2 regions of the Peribacillus sp. JNUCC41 genome follow, and region 2 is predicted to be linked to the other one. Evidence: predicted binding sites of a transcription regulator. Region 2 holds the regulator's gene; the other holds the start of a gene.
The links. The regulator CtsR, encoded in region 2, represses protease genes until heat stress. The targets are predictions, from matches to a motif close to ATGGTCAATAAAGGTCAAACA.

Region 1 (6,700 bases), 2.7 Mb from region 2:
ATTTGCTTTCAGCTCTTGGGCAAGGGGGGTATCCATATCCCAGCCTTCTCCCAAAACAATGAGGGACGGATCAATTTCTGCCAGTGCCTTTTTCACCTCATTCATCGTTTCCACATCATGAATCCCCATTAAATCGAAACGAAAACCATCAAGGTTAAATTCCTTCGCCCAATACGTTACAGATTCAACGATGAATTTTCGCATCATTTTACGTTCAGACGCGGTGTCATTTCCTACACCGGTTCCATTAGATAAGGTACCGTCGGCGTTATAGCGAAAAAAGTAAGTGGGAACGAGTTTATGGAAGTTTGATCCCTCCACTGTATAAACGTGATTATACACAACATCCATGATTACGCGTAAACCATGATCGTGTAAACCTTGAATCATTTCCTTTAACTCCCGGATCCTGACTTTTGGTTGATACGGATCAGTCGAATAAGAACCCTCGGGAGCATTATAATTCTGTGGATCATATCCCCAGTTATATTGCGGTTCATTCAATTTCATTTCATTGACTGTAGCAAAATCGAATATCGGGATAAACTGAACATGGGTAACACCTAGATCTTTAATATGATCAAGACCCGTTTTCGCTCCTTCAGGGCCTTTGGTGCCGGCTTCGATCACTCCTAAGAATTTACCTTTATGATGGATTCCGCTTTCAGGATGAATCGACAGATCCCGTGTATGCAATTCATAAATGATTATGTCCTCAGCTTTTTCGAGTGGTGGTTTATTCCGTGTCCACCTTTCAGGATTCGTATTATTTAAATCTATCACGACTCCTTTATTACCATTAACAGTAACTGCACGAACATAGGGATCGACGGCTTCACTCCAGGTTTCTCCCACTCTCACTTTATATGTATAAATCAAGCCATCCTGATCTCCGTTCAGCTCAATGGTCCATGTCCCCTTCTCCGAACGAACCATCTGAATCTCCATTCCATCTGTATCATCCCAATGGTTATAAGTGACTAGCTTAGCTTCAGATGCAAGTGGTGCCCATAATCGGAATGCCGTTTTATCTTTAAGATAGGAATTTCCTAAATCTTTGCCTTCATAGAAATATAGTTCATCCAATTCCGACGGGTTCACTGGATTACTATTTGCAATCGGCAGAGATTCCAACTGATTTTCCGCTTCATTATCCATTGGTTTTCGATTATTTTTATTTTCCTCTTCAAAATAAGAAAGTGAATCTTTAATAGGTCATTCCTCCATTGAAATTCCCATTTTAGAACAGGAATTATTAATATTTATAATCATAAACGAAACTTCCCTCATGTTATGTTCCACAGGCGTTTCCCATCAAAACATTCAATCAGCAAAATATGTCGAAAATTCAGAAATCTACATTTAATAATCGAAAGCTATAGGTCATTTAGCAGAACCTTATCTATCATTTTATAAAAATAAAAAAAATGCCTCCATAACAGTTTTACGGTCTTGGAGGCATTTCTAGTACTCTTTATGGTGTTTTAATAATTTTCACAGAGGCATCCTCAACAATTGCAGTGAAGTTCTTAACTTCAGGCTGCTCAAAGATAAAGTCAGTGATGCCGTCTTCGAGCTGTTCTTGAAGTACACGGCGGAGCGGTCTCGCCCCGAAAGCTGGGTGATATCCGAGTTCAATCAGCCTTTGTTTCGCTTCATTCGTTACATCTAAGGATAAACCATTTGCAGCAAGGGTTTCTTCTAGCTCGTGAATCATGATATCAACGATTTGAAGAAGATCTTCCTTCTTCAATGCCGAGAATTCAATGATGCTATCGAATCGGTTCAAGAATTCCGGTTTGAAGAAACTGCCTAAAGATTGTAGGATTGAAGCCTCTTCCACAGCTGAACTTGTACCGAATCCCATTACTTTTTGTTTCTCACCGACCCCAGCGTTACTCGTCATGATGATCACGGTATCTTTAAAAGTAACGGTCCGCCCTTGACTGTCGGTTAAGCGGCCATCTTCCATGATTTGCAGGAACATATGCAATACATCCGGATGTGCCTTTTCGATTTCATCCAATAGGATGATACTGTAAGGTTTGCGGCGAACTTTTTCCGTCAATTGTCCAGCTTCCTCATGCCCTACATATCCAGGAGGAGAACCGATTAATTTAGAAACACTGTGTTTCTCCATGAATTCACTCATGTCAAGGCGAATCATCGATTCCTTGTCCCCGAACAATTCCTCAGCGAGAGTTTTCGCCAATTCGGTTTTACCTACTCCTGTCGGACCAACGAAAAGGAAAGAACCGGTAGGACGATTTTTAGATTTTAACCCTGCACGACTTCTTCGAACGGCCTTTGAAACCTTTTTGACAGCTTCTTGCTGCCCGATTACTTTTTTCATCAGCTCCTCTTGGAGATGAACCATTCTATCTTGCTCATCTTCTTGGAGCTTACCTACAGGTATACCAGTCTTTTGTTCGATGATATTTTGAATATCTTCAACGGTAACGGTTGGCTTAATTGCATCTTCCCCAGCCTGCAAGGACTTTTCCAGTTTTTCTTCTTCATCACGAAGAAGGGCAGCTTTTTCATATGCTTCTTCTTTTAAGGCCATTTCTTTTTCTTTATAAATTTGCGCCAGACGCTCTTTCATGTTTTCTACCTGGCCGTCTTCGATGTTCAAGTTCAATTTGGAACCAGCTTCATCCATTAAGTCTATTGCCTTATCAGGCAGGAATCGGTCTTGAATATAGCGATTCGAGAGTTCAACAGCCGCTTTTAGGGCTTCCTCACTATATGATACACCATGATAAGATTCATAACTATCTTTTAAACCATGTAAGATGACCAATGCCTCAGCCGTTGTCGGCTCATTAACGTGAACAGGCTGGAAGCGTCTTTCAAGGGCACCATCTTTTTCAATTTTCCTATATTCGGATAAAGTTGTTGCTCCGACAAGCTGAAGTTCACCGCGTGCAAGTGCAGGTTTCAAGATATTCCCTGCATCCATTGATCCTTCGGCTGAACCCGCTCCCACAAGTTGATGAATTTCATCGATGAATAAAATGACATTTTTTCTTTCCTGCAATTCACTGATCAATTGCTTCATTCGTTCTTCGAATTGCCCTCTAATTCCAGTATTCGAAACAAGGGACGCTACATCAAGCATATATACAAGCTTATTACGTAATTTAACAGGCACTGAACCTTCTACAATCGCTAAAGCAAGACCTTCGGCAATGGCTGTTTTACCGACACCAGGTTCACCGATTAAAACGGGATTATTTTTATTGCGTCTATTAAGAACTTCAATGACACGTTTGATTTCTTCATTTCTTCCGATAACGGGATCGATAAGTCCAGCTTTCGCAGCATCGGTCAAATTGCGGCCATACTCCTCAAGCAATCCTCCATCCTCGCCATGTTCAGCTGAATCCGGTTTTGGTACATCATTATAATTAAATGGATTGAATGAATTTGGAAATCCATTATATTGGAATTTTCCTGTATCCATTCCGCCCATTGCTGCTCCAAGTTTGTTTCGTTCTTCTTTATAACAAGTGGAGCACAGTTTCACATCATGCTCCTGACCATTCATATTTAGGTGAACTTGAATATTTGCTTGGTTTACATGACATTTTTCACAAAGCATGTAGTACTCCTCCTTTTAAAAAATGAATTCACAATAAAACTTTGACCTTCTTTGACTTTCTGACTTTATTATACCTTGACCTTCTTTGACTTTCAATAATTTTGTCTGGGAATTTTTTTGCAATAAAAAAAGAAATTCCTTCGATTTGGTTTGCTAAGCATATTAAACTATCCATTTTCAGTCAAATAAAAAGATTCCATGCCCTTAACAAATTCAAACATTATTGATTCCCCACTTTAGGAAGCACATATCCTAATCTTAACAAAATCCTTTTTGCAGGAAAGTAGCAATCATCTATCCGATCCAGTCTTTAAAAAATCAAGAAAGAGACTTTGCAAACTGTAGACAAACTTGGATAAATAATTGAGTTTGTCTTCAACTTTTTTCGAGGGGTATAAAATTAGAACGTCGAGCACTCGCTTTGCGCCTGTGGGGTCTCCTTGTGACGCGCTTTTCCAGCGGAGTCCCGCGCACCAGTTCCAATCACTTTGTTTTAATTTAAATAGAATCCCTTTTGCCAACAGTCTTTTTTTAAATAGATATTTAAGCTTGAGGTGATGTGGATGCTTTCCAAACATAATTCTTAGTGAGATCAGCATGTGCCAGCGAACCATTTAGTCCGTAAAACGGAGTCCGACATTGAAGAGCTAAATATGAACATGGTCTATTCGTTGGTTCTTAAGTTATGGCTTTCATGATAAAGCACCTCACTTTTCTGCCTTTAGAAAAATTACAAGCGTCGCTTTAAAGATACAGACCTGTTTGAACAGATTCTCTACCGCAAACTTAAACTGCTACTTTAAAAACCTTAGTGGGCGTAGGGACTGGATAGAGTTTGAAGTCTCGGGCTTAGAAGAATATTCACTAAGAAATTAACGTGTTCCCCCATAGAAGATTAATAAGGAAGTAATTCCTCTTTAATACAAATAAAAACAGGTATTGTAATATGTACCAAATTATTTTATACTACATTACAACAGTAATGCACTATATGTCCGAGGAGGTGGAAACAATTCTAAATATGGATAGTACTAAGCCTATTTATGTGCAAATTGCAGATTGGATTGAATCGGAAATTTTAAATGGACATTTTGAAAGTGGCGAAAAGGTTTACTCACAATACCAAATAGCTGAAATGTATACGATCAATCCTGCAACTGCAGCAAAGGGCCTCAATCTTCTGGTTGACGAAAATATCCTGTATAAAAAGCGAGGACTTGGTATGTTTGTCGCCGCTGATGCAAACGAAATCATCATCTATAAACGAAAAAACCAAACATTGAAGCGATTAGTACGTGAGTTGGTTTTAGAAGCTAATCGGTTACAAATAAGTGAAGTAGAATTAATCAAAATGATAAAAGTGGAAAATAATCAGGAGGCTGAACAATGAGGGTGATTGAATGTACGGATTTAACGAAAACTTATTTAAGGAAAAATATTTTAGATGAGCTCTCTTTTTCAATTGAAGAAAATAAAATAACGGGATTAATTGGGCGAAATGGGGTTGGAAAAACGACTTTACTTAAAATTATTGCTGGGTTCATCAAAGAAACGTCAGGGCAGGTCAAGGTTTTTTCTGAAAGACCATTTAACAGCCTGAACGTCTCAATAAATTCCATCTTTGTAGACGACCAAATGAGTTTTCCACCAGCCATACCACTTGGTGAAATATTAACAGTGGCGGGGAACTTCTATCCAAATTGGGATAGAAAATTAGCTAAGCGCTTGCTTGACTATTTTTCTTTTGATCCAAAATCTTATCACAACCGGCTTTCGAAAGGAAAAACAAATACCTTTAATATGATTATCGGCTTAGCATCCCGTTGTCCATTAACAATTTTTGATGAACCAACTACAGGAATGGATGCGGCAGTAAGAAAGGACTTCTATCGAGCAATGCTTAAGGATTATATTGCTTATCCCCGTACAATTATTCTTTCTAGCCATCACTTGGATGAAATTGAGGATTTACTGGAAGATGTGTTACTCATTAAAGATGGGAAGAAACATTTCCAAATGTCAATCTCTGATTTAAAGGAATGGGCCATCGGATTAAAAGGAGCAACGGAAGAAGTACTTAATTTAACAAATGGAAGGGAAATCCTTTTTAAGGAATACTTAGGTGTGAATACGATGTATGCAGTTGTAAAAAATGACTTTTCTGAGTCCTTACTTAAAAAAGCTCGGATTGTAGGTATTGAAATCTTACCCGTTAAATCCAGTGATTTATGTGTTTACTTAACCAGTGAAACGAAAGGAGGAATTGATGATGTCTTTAACAAAAGTTAATTTGAAGGAAACGGTAAAAAAACAATACTTTTTTAAGTTAAAAGCAAATATAGATGCTTTTAGTTCACTCATTGGAATCCAGTTATTAGCACTTCTCTTTTCAATTGGCGGTGTTGGCTCAGCTGGAATGGGAGGAAGCAACATTAGTGTTAATATAAAATACTATTCTGCAGATTTAGTCATTGGTTTCACCCTGATTTGGGCTTTGGTTACAGCGATTACAATAACTGCGAAACCATACAGAAATCATGATTTTACTTTCGTAACCAATCGCCTTAGTAGTAGTCTAGCGAATATTCTCTTTTTATTAACGGCAAGTATCATTGGAAGCATCACTGCCATTCTGTCTGGGAATTTGTTAAAAGTCTTAGCTTATGTTTTTCTTGATGGGCGGATTTATGGCGTTCATTCTGGGCTAAAAGAACTTGTTATGGGTTTATGCGTAACAATTTTTTATATTTTCTTAGTTACCTCCATTGGCTACTTTATTGGGACACTAGTCCAAGTAAGTAAATTGGTTATCATTCTTATTCCTGTTTTGTTTTTTGGAACACTATTTCTTGAGGGCTCAATGCAAAAAGAACCTTTTCTCGTAAATGTATTTTCATTTTATACGATGGAATCGACGCTTACTCTATTTATTATCAAAGTGGTTGTAACGGTTGCTGTATTTTTTGCAGCTGCTATAAGCATCTTGAATCGAATGGAGGTAAGACGATGACCGTTTTGACTGCAATATTGCCGATAGTCATTATTATTCTTATTTTTGGTGTTTTCATTTTTATGGTTAGGTTTGCTGGAAAATTT
Region 2 (6,700 bases):
CCAGAAAAGCCGCAGTGAATAGGCCCAGGCGACTGTTTAGCAAAAACACAGGTCTCTGCGAAGCCGCAAGGCGAAGTATAGGGGCTGACACCTGCCCGGTGCTGGAAGGTTAAGGGGAGAGGTTAGCGCAAGCGAAGCTTTGAACCGAAGCCCCAGTAAACGGCGGCCGTAACTATAACGGTCCTAAGGTAGCGAAATTCCTTGTCGGGTAAGTTCCGACCCGCACGAAAGGTGTAACGATCTGGGCACTGTCTCAACGAGAGACTCGGTGAAATTATAGTACCTGTGAAGATGCAGGTTACCCGCGACAGGACGGAAAGACCCCGTGGAGCTTTACTGCAGCCTGATATTGAATTTTGGTACAGCTTGTACAGGATAGGTAGGAGCCTGAGAAGCCGGAGCGCTAGCTTCGGTGGAGGCGTTGGTGGGATACTACCCTGGCTGTATTGAAATTCTAACCCGCGCCCCTTATCGGGGTGGGAGACAGTGTCAGGTGGGCAGTTTGACTGGGGCGGTCGCCTCCTAAAGAGTAACGGAGGCGCCCAAAGGTTCCCTCAGAATGGTTGGAAATCATTCGTAGAGTGTAAAGGCACAAGGGAGCTTGACTGCGAGACCTACAAGTCGAGCAGGGACGAAAGTCGGGCTTAGTGATCCGGTGGTTCCGCATGGAAGGGCCATCGCTCAACGGATAAAAGCTACCCCGGGGATAACAGGCTTATCTCCCCCAAGAGTCCACATCGACGGGGAGGTTTGGCACCTCGATGTCGGCTCATCGCATCCTGGGGCTGTAGTCGGTCCCAAGGGTTGGGCTGTTCGCCCATTAAAGCGGTACGCGAGCTGGGTTCAGAACGTCGTGAGACAGTTCGGTCCCTATCCGTCGCGGGCGCAGGAAATTTGAGAGGAGCTGTCCTTAGTACGAGAGGACCGGGATGGACGCACCGCTGGTGTACCAGTTGTCTTGCCAAAGGCATAGCTGGGTAGCTACGTGCGGACGGGATAAGTGCTGAAAGCATCTAAGCATGAAGCCCCCCTCAAGATGAGATTTCCCATGGCGCAAGCTAGTAAGATCCCTGAAAGATGATCAGGTTGATAGGTCAGAGGTGGAAGCGTGGCGACATGTGGAGCTGACTGATACTAATAGATCGAGGACTTAACCAACGCTTTTTAAAAAATGAAATACCTTCTTATTATCTAGTTTTGAAGGAACAACGTTCCTTTTATGTTTGGTGGCGATAGCGAAGAGGTCACACCCGTTCCCATTCCGAACACGGCAGTTAAGCTCTTCAGCGCCGATGGTAGTTGGGGGTTTCCCCCTGTGAGAGTAGGACGCCGCCAAGCCATTTAAAAAGATCAGCCATCCGGCTGGTCTTTTTTTGTTGTTCGTGATTAAAAAAAAGGTTTTTTATTTTCAGGGCCAGCATAGGGCTGGCCTTATTTGAATTGGGCCTAATTTAAAAGTGGTGAAACCTTAAGAGAGAAGAAAATATCAGGTTTTGTATTTATCTTTTTAGGGTATTTATGTAAGATATTTCAATTTTAATGTTCAATGGGGTATGTAACTACATATAATTTGGAGAAAATGGATAATACAGAAAAAGAAAGTGCGTTTAAGTTGCAAAATGCATTATTCCTTGTATAATAATAGTCAAATATAGTCAAAGTCAGAATGGAGGAGGCTGAGTGAGAAACATATCTGATGTTATCGAAACTTATTTGAAGCAAGTACTTGAAATAAGTCAAAAAGATATCTTAGAGATTAAAAGAAGTGAAATAGCAGATAAATTTCAGTGTGTTCCTTCTCAAATCAATTACGTAATCAATACCAGGTTTACCATCGAGAGAGGTTATGTTGTGGAGAGTAAGCGTGGTGGCGGCGGTTATATACGCATCATGAAAGTCGAATCACAGGATTCCGTGCAACTTATCAACCAATTATTATCGCTTATTGGTTCAAGGGTAACCCAATCGATGGCTGAAGGAGTAATTTCAAGGCTGATGAATGAAGACGTCATTAATGAAAGAGAAGCAAAGATAATGATGAGTGTCATAGATAGATCGGTGATTTATATCGACCTACCTGACCGCGATGAGCTTAGGGCAAGAATTTTAACTGCGATGCTTACGACTTTAAAATATAAATGAAACTGGCAGAGGTGATGAACGTTGATTTGCCAAGAATGTCATCAAAGGCCTGCTACCCTGCACTTCACCAAAATCATCAATGGAAAAAAGACAGAAGTCATGATTTGTGAGAAATGTGCCCAAGAAAAAGGTGAAATGTTTATGGATGCAGGTGGACCTGGTTTTTCAATAAATAATTTATTAGCAGGATTGTTGAATATGGAGTCGAATATTCAACAGACAAAGGCAAATGCATTTCCCAAAACGGAAGAGAGGCGTTGCCCGCATTGTCATCGATCTTATAAAGAGTTTGTCCATATTGGTAAGTTTGGCTGTGCCGAATGTTATAAAACGTTCAATGAACAGTTAAATCCCATTTTAAAGAGGGTTCACAGCGGCAATACAGCACATATAGGGAAAATTCCAAAAAGGATTGGTGGCAGCATATATCTTCGAAAGCAAATTTTGGATTTAAAAGAAGTTTTAAAGGTCCACATTGATCAAGAGGAGTTTGAGAAAGCGGCAGAGGTAAGAGATAAGGTTCGTTCCCTTGAAAAAAGGTATGAAGCGCAAGAGGGAGGCGAGGAATTATGAGCTTGGAAAAGTTTGTAGAAAACGCCCTGAGTTCCTGGATGAGTGCCGAAGGGCCGGAAATCGATATTGTATTGAGTTCGCGGATTCGGCTGGCCAGGAATTTTAAAGACTTTACCTTCCCAACCTCCTTTTCTAACGAAGAAGCTAAAAAAATCATTGAATTGGTCAAAAAAAGGATCGAAGAAGAAGTAACCCCGGAGATTGGAAAACTGGAACTTTTAGAAATCGACCAATTACAGCCACTTGAAAAGCGCGTTCTCGTTGAAAAGCATTTAATAAGTCCCCATTTAGTTGAAGATTCAGCGAAAAGCGCATGTCTCCTTTCGGAAAATGAAGAAATAAGTATCATGATAAACGAAGAGGATCATCTCCGTATTCAATGTTTAATGTCGGGGCTGCAGCTAAAGGAAACATTAAAGATTGCAAATGTTCTTGACGATTGGATTGAAGAATCCATAGACTATGCATATGATGAGGAAAGAGGATACCTAACAAGTTGTCCGACTAATGTGGGAACAGGGTTAAGGGCTTCAGTCATGATGCATCTGCCAGGCCTTGTCCTTACACAGCAGATGAATAATATCATACCGGCTATCAACCAATTGGGGTTGGTGGTTCGAGGGATTTATGGAGAGGGCAGTCAAGCCTTGGGGAATATTTTTCAAATCTCCAATCAAATTACTCTTGGAAAGTCGGAAAGGGATATCGTTGAAGATCTAACAAGTGTAGTGCAACAAATCATAGCCCAGGAACGGTCAGCGAGGGATGCATTAGCGAGGACTTCCCACATACAATTAGAAGATAGAATTTTCCGTTCATATGGGATTTTGTCCAATGCCCGCATCATCGAGACCAAGGAAGCAGCTACCTGTATCTCCGATGTTAGATTAGGGATAGATCTTGGGTATATAAAGAATATTTCTAAAAGCATTCTAAATGAGCTGATGATTTTGACGCAGCCGGGATTTTTACAAAAGTACGCAGGTGGCCCTTTAAGACCCCATGAAAGGGATATCCGTAGAGCAGCACTCATTCGGGAACGCTTGAATTTTACGGAATCTTCCTCCTCATAGAGGTCATTGACCTCTTTAGGGAGTATCACATTTCATGTAATAGATATGGAGCAAGAAGAAGCTTCTGTCATAACTTAGTGAATTGCCAGCAATCTTATTCAAAACGAAAATTCTTAAGGAGGAATTCCCTATGATGTTTGGTCGTTTTACTGAAAGAGCCCAGAAAGTATTAGCATTAGCCCAAGAAGAGGCAATCCGTTTAGGTCATAATAATATTGGCACGGAACATATTTTACTGGGCCTTGTCCGAGAAGGTGATGGTATTGCTGCCAAAGCGTTATATGCTCTTGGATTGGGTCCGGATAAGATTCAGAAAGAAGTGGAAAATTTAATTGGCCGTGGACAGGATACGGCTCAAACGATACATTATACCCCAAGAGCCAAGAAAGTCATTGAGCTTTCCATGGATGAGGCAAGAAAATTAGGTCACTCATATGTCGGGACAGAGCATGTACTTCTAGGTCTTATCCGAGAAGGGGAAGGTGTAGCTGCCCGCGTATTGAATAATCTGGGAGTAAGTTTAAATAAAGCGCGGCAACAAGTATTGCAGCTTCTGGGAAGTAATGAATCTGGTGGTCATCAAGGTTCAGCCGCTTCAAATGCAAGCACGCCGACACTGGATGGCCTTGCCCGTGATTTAACGGCGATTGCCAGGGAAGGAAGTTTGGATCCCGTTATCGGAAGAAGTAAGGAAATACAGCGTGTCATCGAGGTATTGAGCCGTCGTACAAAAAATAACCCAGTATTAATCGGTGAACCTGGTGTTGGTAAAACAGCCATTGCTGAAGGGCTTGCCCAACAGATCATCAATAATGAGGTACCTGAAATTTTACGTGATAAACGTGTAATGACACTTGATATGGGTACTGTTGTGGCCGGTACTAAATACCGGGGTGAATTTGAGGACCGGTTGAAGAAAGTTATGGATGAAATACGTCAGGCGGGTAATATCATCCTATTCATCGATGAATTGCATACATTGATCGGTGCAGGTGGTGCAGAAGGTGCCATTGATGCCTCCAATATCCTTAAACCATCACTGGCGCGAGGCGAATTACAATGTATCGGTGCCACGACTTTGGATGAGTACCGGAAGTATATTGAAAAGGATGCTGCGCTTGAACGCCGATTCCAGCCAATCCAAGTCGATGAGCCGACTATTGAGGAATCCATCCAAATTCTCAAGGGGCTGCGTGACCGTTATGAGGCACATCACCGCGTATCGATTACTGACGAAGCGATTGATGCCGCAGTCAAATTATCCGACCGTTATATTTCCGATCGCTTTTTACCGGATAAAGCGATTGACTTGATTGATGAAGCTGGTTCCAAGGTAAGGCTGCGTTCATACACAACGCCACCTAACTTAAAAGAACTTGAAGTGAAGCTGGATGATGTTCGTAAGGAAAAAGATGCTTCCGTTCAGAGTCAGGAATTTGAAAAAGCTGCTTCACTTCGCGATACAGAACAACGCTTAAGAGAACAATTGGAAGAAACGAAAAAAACTTGGAAAGAAAAACAAGGGCAGGAGAACAGTGAAGTGACTGTGGATGACATTGCACACGTCGTATCCAGTTGGACGGGAGTTCCAGTCACTAAATTGGCGCAAACAGAGTCAGACAAACTGCTTAATATGGAGTCAATCCTCCATGATCGTGTAATTGGGCAGGAAGAGGCTGTCATTGCGGTTTCTAAAGCAGTAAGACGTGCAAGGGCAGGATTGAAGGATCCTAAACGTCCAATTGGTTCATTCATTTTCTTGGGGCCTACAGGGGTCGGTAAAACAGAGCTGGCCCGTGCTTTAGCTGAATCCATTTTTGGTGATGAAGATGCCATGATCCGCATCGATATGTCCGAATATATGGAGAAACATTCGACTTCACGTCTTGTTGGATCCCCTCCAGGATATGTTGGATACGAAGAAGGCGGTCAGTTAACGGAAAAAGTGCGGAGGAAACCATACTCCGTCGTTCTGCTTGATGAAATAGAAAAGGCGCATCCGGATGTTTTCAATATTCTTCTTCAAGTATTGGAAGACGGAAGACTGACAGATTCCAAGGGGCGTACTGTCGATTTCAGGAACACCATTCTGATTATGACATCGAATGTAGGGGCGTCTGCCTTGAAAACTGATAAGTATGTCGGCTTTAACATCCAGGATACTGGTCAAGACTATAAAAATATGAAAGGGAAAGTGATGGAAGAACTCAAACGTGCATTCCGTCCGGAATTCCTGAATCGTATTGATGAAACTATCGTGTTCCACTCATTAGAGAAGGATCATTTGAAACAAATCGTTACATTAATGTCAAATCAGCTTACTACCCGTTTGAAAGAACAGGAGATATACTTGGAGCTGACAGATGCGGCTAGAGATAAAATTGCTACGGAAGGTTTTGATCCGGAATATGGGGCACGGCCAATCCGCAGGGCACTTCAGAAGCATGTAGAAGATTATCTATCCGAAGAGTTGCTTAAGGGCAACGTGAAAAAAGGGCAAACGGTCGTAATGGATGTCGTGAATAATGAGTTTGCAATCCGACAAGGCGAGCCTGTTAATGTAAGTGAATAACCTGATCCTAAACTTCGAGGTACACGCAGATTCTATTGCAGTGTACCTCTGTTTTTTATCTATAGGTAGATTTGAGTATAAATGGGATAAGCAGAATGAATATTTTTTTAAAAAAACTTAGCCTTAAGAAGGTTTAAATAAATCCGAGGTATAATATCCTTAATATAGATATTTTTTCCAAAGGAAGAGGAGTAATTTATGGCTGTAAAGAAGAAAACAAAATTTATGTGTCAGTCTTGTGGATACGAGTCACCGAAATGGATGGGGAAATGCCCAGGATGCGGTGAATGGAACAAAATGGTCGAGGAAACCGAAATCGTTAAACCTGCTAGAAAAGGCG

Region 1: the regulator CtsR is predicted to act here: its motif matches at 3,643-3,663, upstream of JNUCC41_RS22210 (ATP-dependent Clp protease ATP-binding subunit).

Annotation. Positions count from the first base shown of each region.
Region 1 is NZ_CP062163.1:4,579,381-4,586,080, forward strand. It holds partial or broken gene pulA (type I pullulanase) at 1-1,101, opposite strand, end outside; gene JNUCC41_RS22210 (ATP-dependent Clp protease ATP-binding subunit) at 1,475-3,604, opposite strand; partial or broken gene JNUCC41_RS26910 (transposase) at 4,264-4,377, shown strand; gene JNUCC41_RS22215 (GntR family transcriptional regulator) at 4,626-4,994, shown strand; gene JNUCC41_RS22220 (ATP-binding cassette domain-containing protein) at 4,991-5,893, shown strand; gene JNUCC41_RS22225 (hypothetical protein) at 5,874-6,614, shown strand; gene JNUCC41_RS22230 (hypothetical protein) at 6,611-6,700, shown strand, end outside.
Region 2 is NZ_CP062163.1:1,914,683-1,921,382, forward strand. It holds rRNA gene JNUCC41_RS09495 (23S ribosomal RNA) at 1-1,158, shown strand, start outside; rRNA gene rrf (5S ribosomal RNA) at 1,223-1,338, shown strand; gene JNUCC41_RS09505 (CtsR family transcriptional regulator) at 1,681-2,142, shown strand; gene JNUCC41_RS09510 (protein-arginine kinase activator protein McsA) at 2,164-2,715, shown strand; gene JNUCC41_RS09515 (protein-arginine kinase McsB) at 2,712-3,788, shown strand; gene clpC (ATP-dependent protease ATP-binding subunit ClpC) at 3,919-6,360, shown strand; gene radA (DNA repair protein RadA) at 6,559-6,700, shown strand, end outside.